DNA from 3 places in the Pelagibaculum spongiae genome. Region 1 is predicted to be linked to each of the others. Evidence: riboswitches for the same ligand, from Rfam matches in the RefSeq annotation. Region 1 holds a riboswitch; each other region holds the start of a gene.

What was found. Region 1 has a riboswitch for thiamine pyrophosphate ahead of thiB (thiamine ABC transporter substrate binding subunit). Riboswitches for the same ligand answer to the same signal wherever they lie in the genome.
Region 2: another riboswitch for thiamine pyrophosphate. It lies ahead of DC094_RS15265 (TonB-dependent receptor); the one in region 1 lies ahead of thiB (thiamine ABC transporter substrate binding subunit).
Region 3: another riboswitch for thiamine pyrophosphate. It lies ahead of thiD (bifunctional hydroxymethylpyrimidine kinase/phosphomethylpyrimidine kinase); the one in region 1 lies ahead of thiB (thiamine ABC transporter substrate binding subunit).

What each region holds. Positions count from the first base shown of each region.
Region 1 covers NZ_QDDL01000001.1:1,065,479-1,067,748, reverse strand. Annotated here, with positions in the region: gene DC094_RS04545 (hypothetical protein) at 1-172, shown strand, start outside; gene gcvH (glycine cleavage system protein GcvH) at 628-1,014, shown strand; TPP riboswitch at 1,153-1,283, shown strand; gene thiB (thiamine ABC transporter substrate binding subunit) at 1,329-2,270, shown strand, end outside.
Region 2 covers NZ_QDDL01000006.1:242,722-244,991, reverse strand. Annotated here, with positions in the region: gene DC094_RS15265 (TonB-dependent receptor) at 1-1,204, opposite strand, end outside; TPP riboswitch at 1,303-1,422, opposite strand; gene hemJ (protoporphyrinogen oxidase HemJ) at 1,588-2,010, shown strand; gene thiD (bifunctional hydroxymethylpyrimidine kinase/phosphomethylpyrimidine kinase) at 2,148-2,270, shown strand, end outside.
Region 3 covers NZ_QDDL01000004.1:390,730-392,999, reverse strand. Annotated here, with positions in the region: gene DC094_RS12225 (ATP-binding cassette domain-containing protein) at 1-92, opposite strand, end outside; gene thiD (bifunctional hydroxymethylpyrimidine kinase/phosphomethylpyrimidine kinase) at 96-1,013, opposite strand; TPP riboswitch at 1,130-1,234, opposite strand; gene DC094_RS12215 (Y-family DNA polymerase) at 1,380-2,270, opposite strand, start outside.

The DNA.
Region 1 (2,270 bases):
GCCCAGTATAATTAGAAAGCTAGTGGCTACTTTTGAAAATCAATCGATATTGGTGAACCACTGGCAGTCACAAGATTCTACTGTTGTGCTTGTACATTTAGCAGGTGAGGCGGGTAAGCCATCTTATAGTTTGGCTGAGGGCGGTGGTAATTTTAGATTTGACGCCGAATAGTATGCTTCTGAAAGTGAGGCTTATGCGATGGTGGTGATGCCTGAAAAAAATCTGATTATTTATTGTATTACTAAATACGCAGGTGTTAATTGCATCAGATAATCTTAGATTAAAAACATTAATAATCTTTTTTTCACAGAATTTCCCCAGTTAGTATCTTGTAGAGACTCTTTATTTCGAGGTAAGTTAACTTGGAATCATAAGTGGCCAATTGAAGTTTTTGTCTCTTCAGTAAAGGCTGGTTGAAGCAATGGCCACGGTTAAAACTCAAAAATAGCCTAAAAGTTATCTGCTGGTTTCTTGACTAGCTAGCAACTAGCAAAGCAGTTATTCATCAATTAAAACAATCATCTTCAATCGCGGTTTGTTCACTATTGTTTTGTGTTATCCGGCTCATTGTGTAAAATCTCAACTAGATTACAGGTAAGTCAAACTCTTGATGAGAGGATGGATTAATGAGTTATATCCCAGTAGATTTGAAATACGTTGATAGTCATGAATGGCTGCGTGTAGAAGAAAACGGCGAGTACACCGTTGGTGTAACTGAGCATGCGCAAAGCTTGCTAGGCGATGTGGTGTTTGTTGAGTTACCTGAAGTCGGTTCTGAATTTGAGCAGGGAAATGATGCGGGTGTTGTTGAGTCAGTGAAGGCTGCTTCCGACGTATATTCACCAATCAAGGGCACGATTACGGCAATTAACTCAGAGCTGGAAGATACTCCAGAGCTGATTAACTCAGATCCATATGGTGATGGCTGGATTTTCCGTATTATGCCGGATGGTGAGCCAGATAATTTACTTGATGCTGATGCTTATTCAGAGTTGTGTTCTGACGAAGGCTAATTTCAGCTGGCCCAGAATTAGAGCAGCTATTAGTTAGCAAAACCCTGGTCATTTGGCCGGGGTTTTTTATGAGTAGCTGTTACAGAACGGTTGGCGGCGCTGGTTTTATGTTGGGTTAAAAGCCTGTGTTATCATAGCTACAACTTATCGGGGTGCCGGCACTATTTTGATCTAGTAAATCTGATCGTAATAAATAGTTGCCCGGCTGAGAGTCACCCGTTGAACCTGATCCAGTTAGTACTGGCGTAGGGAATGAGGTTTGTCTTTCAGCGACTCATCATACGCCAACTTATTGAAATGCTTGAGAGATGTCTATGAAAAACCTGTTGTCTGTTGTGATTTTCTTAATCTGTACGGTAAGTCTGACCAATCAAGCGAGAGCTGCTGATCTGACGATCTATACCTATGATTCTTTTGTTTCTGAATGGGGGGCAGGCCCGCAGTTAGAAAAAATATTCGAAAAGCAGTGCGACTGCGATATTGAATTTATTGCTGAAGAAGATGGTGTCAGCATTGTTAACCGCTTGCGAATTGAAAAGCAACGCACTAAAGCCGATGTCATTCTTGGTGTTGACGATGCATTGCTAGAAGTGGTTCGCTCTGCCGGTATGGTTCAAGATCATCAATTGCAATTGTCTGGTTTAAAAGCAGAATTAAATTGGAATGACACTGCGTTTGTTCCATACGACTACGGCTATTTCTCATTTATTTATGACAGCAGTAAAATCAAACAGCCAGTCACTTCACTAAAAGAATTAATTAATTCCAACGCTTCAGTCATCTACCAAGACCCACGAACCAGTACGCCAGGCCAAGGGTTATTGCTGTGGATTAAAAAAGTATACGGCGATCAATCTGCACAAGCTTGGAAGCAGTTGGCAGGTCATACAGTGACAGTCACCAAAGGTTGGTGGGAAGCTTACAGTATGTTCTTGGAAGGTGGTTCGGATTACGTTTTAAGTTATAACACCTCGCCTGCTTATCACTTAGTTGCAGAAAACAAATCACAATACAAAGCCGCGCCTTTTTCTGAAGGTCATATCGCACAGGTTGAAGTCGCTGCGATTACCAAAGCGACTAAAAATAAAAAGCTAGCCCAGCAATTCTTGGCCTTTTTAACCTCAGTTGAAGCGCAAAAAATCATACCAGTAACCAATTGGATGCAGCCTGTTGTTGATGGTGTTGAGCTGCCAAAAGCATTTGATGATTTGATTCAACCCCAGCGGATTGGTTTTAGTTCTCAACAAGTAGCTGAC
Region 2 (2,270 bases), on a different contig from region 1:
CAGCAATAGATCGAATATCTAAATCGCTGACATATTGAGTTTTGGTGGTTCGATTTCTAGTCAATTTTTCATCACGGTTGGCATGATAAACACCAAAAACCCAGTCAGTTGTCTGATTGAAAATCGCACCATCGGCACCTGACAGCAAACGTAAATCAACTGTATTTCGATTAAATTCTCTTAAATACTGGTCAAAATAGTTGTACCCCAGCGGATGCAAACCATCAAAAGACCAGTCTTCATCAAACCCGTAATCAATCTTGTTATTGCTACCAGAGAGATCCAGCTGAATATTAACCACAGTATTTACTTTGCCATCCCAGCGAATGCTGGCGGCATTGGTTTTCTGTCGATCATGACCAGGTTGGTCAGAATCGGTTTGACGCGCTTCTTGTTTGTCATAATCCAAGGTAAATGCATCATAACCATTATCAATATCAGCACGTAGCAATGTGATATCAACATTATGATCAGCCGCCGGTTGCCAACTCAATTTGGCACGCAGCACTTGCTCATCAATATTGTTTGTATCATCTCGGTTGACGCGAACATTTTCGATAAAGCCGTCGCTGGCGGTCTGATTCCAAGCAACTCGCGCCTGAAGATTGTCAGCTAAGCTGCCAGAAACCGCACCACCAATACCCCAGCTATCGTAATTGCCCAACTTGGCTTTGATATAACCTTCGGTTTCCTTCGTAGGCGCCTTGGAATCGACATTAATAAAACCTGCCAGTGCATTGGCACCAAAACGTGTGCCCTGTGGGCCACGCAAAATTTCAACCTGTTGAACATCAAACAGCGTTGCCGCCCCGCCTAACCCAGTCATGTCGATACCGTCAATTTGCAAACCCACCGACGGGTTCACCGGCTCAACAAACTGGCTGCGCTCACCTATTCCTCGAATCTGGAAATAACGCGCACGCGAACTACCACCGGCAAAATTCACATTAGGGGCGAAACTTAAAATAGCTTCTAGATGATCCGCCGAACGCGCTTCAATTTGCTGGGCATTCACTACCGAAATTGCTTCTGCTAACTGGTCAATATCGGTATGGCGGAAATCGGCTTGTACTTGAATCGTCGGCAAGACTTCAGCCGTCGAATCTTGCGCAGCAACCAGCGTTGGCGATGCAAAGATTGAAAGAGAAACTGCTAGCGCTAACGGTTTGCCAGCAAAATATCGATGGTATTGATTTGTTTTCATTGGGTCTTCCTTAAAAATTAAGAGAAAGACCCGGCGACTGCGCAGGAGCTTGCAAGCAAGCCCATTAAAATGGGAGGAGTCGTAATGTACATGTTGCTTCAGACGATTCCAGCCGATTCCTACGCCGGTACTAACCGGATCAGGTTCTAGGGGTTCGGCAAAATGCGCATCTCAGGCAAAATCTTTTAACAGATTCATAACCACCCCCTGGCTGAGCGGGAGCTTAACAAGAGATCACCAGACAACCTAGTTCAAACCGATAAAACGACTTAAGCCAGCCGATAGATAACCATCTGAACTTCAGGGCGAATACAACAGACAGGTGCGTTTAAAGAAGAGTTTGATTAGAGTATCGGCAGATTCCCCTAACAGTGATGTCTCCAATGCTTTGGATAAAAGCTTTTCATATTATCGCGATGGTCTGCTGGTTTGCTGGACTGTTCTATTTGCCGCGTTTGTTTGTTTATCACGCATCAACTGAAGATCAGGCAGGTAAAGATCGGTTTCATATCATGGAACGAAAACTATATCGCGGCATTATGAACCCCTCGATGATGGTGACGGTGATTCTTGGTCTGGCGATGTTAATTCCCAATTGGGAGTTTTATAAAAGCATGGGCTGGATGCACGTAAAGCTGACACTGGTCGCGATACTCATTGGCTACCACATATACTGCGGCAAATTAATGCGCCGTTTTGCCACCGACGACAATCACAAAAGCCATGTGTTTTATCGTTGGTTTAACGAATTTCCAGTGCTGATCTTACTTGGCGTGGTCATTCTGGTAGTGGTTCGACCTTTTTAAAACGTCTGCTGTAGGTTTGATGAGTGTTAACGAAATCAGACACTTTTTACTGCATCGCACAATGTCTGATTGCGCCTCAGGCTTATCAAACCTACGACGAACCACAGTTTAAATTTAACAGGAGCTAACACGCCACAATGAACCAGCCAACAAAAGGCCAGCCGGTAAGCCAACAACCGGTGGTGTTATGTTTGTCAGGTCTCGATCCATCCGGTGGTGCAGGTTTATCTGCCGACATTGAATCGATCGCAGCTCAAGGT
Region 3 (2,270 bases), on a different contig from region 1:
AGGTTTTCAAATACAGCGGGTTGCTCTGGATTGAACTTCAATCCAAGTCCTACCAGTTGCAGCCCAACGGCTGGCGTAATTTCGCTGAGCATGGCCTATAAATCCAGTTGTTTTATTGCGACTGAAGAAAGATCCAATGGAAGTTGTTTTTGGTTATGCTGCTGATAAAAATGATGAACTGGGCCATGTCCTTGGCCAATGTGTAATTGATCGGCATGAGCTAAAGCACCGGTTAGCCAGGCTTTAGCTGAGTGAACGGCTTGTTGTAGGAGTTGCCCCTGAGCGATGAATGATGCAATTGCAGCAGATAGCGAACAGCCCGTGCCATGGGTATTTTCGGTTTCAATTCTAGGGCTTGATAACTGAATGATTTTTTGATTGATAATTAACAAATCATTACTGGTGCTATCTGATTGTAGATGGCCGCCTTTTAATAGAATAGCTTGGGCGTCGAGCTGACGTAGTTGATTGATTAAGTTCAACATTTGTTGTTGGTTTTGTGGCACAGCTTGGTCGGTGAGCGCTGCGGCTTCGGGTAAATTTGGCGTAATAATACTCGCCAGAGGAACCAGTCGTTGTTTTAAGTTATGAATTGCCGATTGTTCGAGCAATAAATCGCCGCTGGTTGCGACCATTACTGGATCGAGCACTATTGGGATTGTGGGGTACTGCTCTAAAAAACTGGCAATAGTCTGAATGATTTTCGCTTCAGCCAACATGCCAATTTTTATTGCCTGAATATTTAAATCATCGAAGACCGCGGTGAGTTGTTGCTGAATGAAATCAGCAGAGATAGGAAGTATTCCCTTAACCGCTAAGGTATTTTGTGCCGTTAGTGCAGTAATTACCGAGCAGGCATAGCTGCCAGTTGCAGAGATCGCTTTGATATCAGCCTGAATACCTGCACCGCCGCCGCTATCTGAACCGGCAATTGTCAAGATGATCGGCGTTTTATGTTCGGTTTTTTTTGATTGGTCGGGTGTCGGGTGTCGCGAGGTGGTTGGCTGAATCATGGAACTTCCTTTGCTTTATTGGCTAATAAGGCAAAGGGACTGGCGAGGTATTTGAAATGGAGCGACGCTTGTAGAGGCTGGTACGCTAGACCCTGTAAGCTATTTGAGCATATTCAAATAGATCTCTGCTAGTTCCCTACGCCAGTATTAACCGGATCAGGTTCTACGGGTCTCAGCATCTTTTTGCTGATCTCAGCCTTACGGCCCCCCGACTAACTTCAGCGCTATGCTATTTCGTGGAGTCAAAAGCTGTCAATGGAAGTTTTCAACAAAGGATTGAAGGTCGTTGACCGTTATTCACCGGAGAGCAATTTCGTGAGTTTCATTTTTAGTTACGACTACTTAGATAGTTGAGTTTTTAAGTGATTAGTTGGCATTAGCTTTGGGTAGTTGTTGCCAGTTGGTTGTATAAGCTGGCGAACAGAAGTCTCGTTTCATCGCCCATTTAGGCTGCAAACTTTCTGCTGCTAATTTTAAGCTGCCGCGGCCAAAGCGCTGGTTAATTTCATCAAGGGTTTTCATCAATTGCTGGCTGTTGTGCATTCGATAGTCTGCCGAGGTTTCTAATAATTGCAGTTGGTTTTTACTTGCCGGGTCTATATCAGACAACCAGACGCTGGCTTTTTGATATTGATAGCCAGGTGCAAACAACTCATGAATTAATGCTTGTGCGTGTTCGGATAAAATCCGGCTGTCATTAATTGGTTTATTTAAACGAATAGATTTGGCTGCAGTGTAAGGTTTATCGCAGTTTTTCCCAGTAGTTAAATGCACCCCTATCTCGCCACAGCAGCTGTTTTGTTGTCGCAATTTTTCTGCAGCGCGACAGGTATATTGGGTGATCGCTTGTTGTAAATCAGCCAGCTCCGTTAATCGTTTGCAAAAAGAGCGAGAACTGATGATTTGTTTGCGTGATTCAATCTGTGGCTCCATCTCTAGACAGGCTTGCCCTTGTAATTCCCGCACTGTTTTTTCTAAAGTGACAGAGAATTTTTTCCGAATCCATAAATGATCGGCGTTCGCCAGGTCAGCAACGGATTCAAAGCCATAGCCTTGCAGTTTTTCTCGTAATCGATGACCAATCCCCCACACCTCGCCAATCGGTAATTGCGGCAGCCAAAGGTTCCTTTGATGTTGTGTAAGTAAACTGGCACAGCCACTTTGACTGTGGCGTTTGGCGATATGATTTGCCAGTTTGGCTAGCGTTTTGCTAGAACCGAAGCCAACGCCCACCGGCATTTTTAATTGCTTAATTAA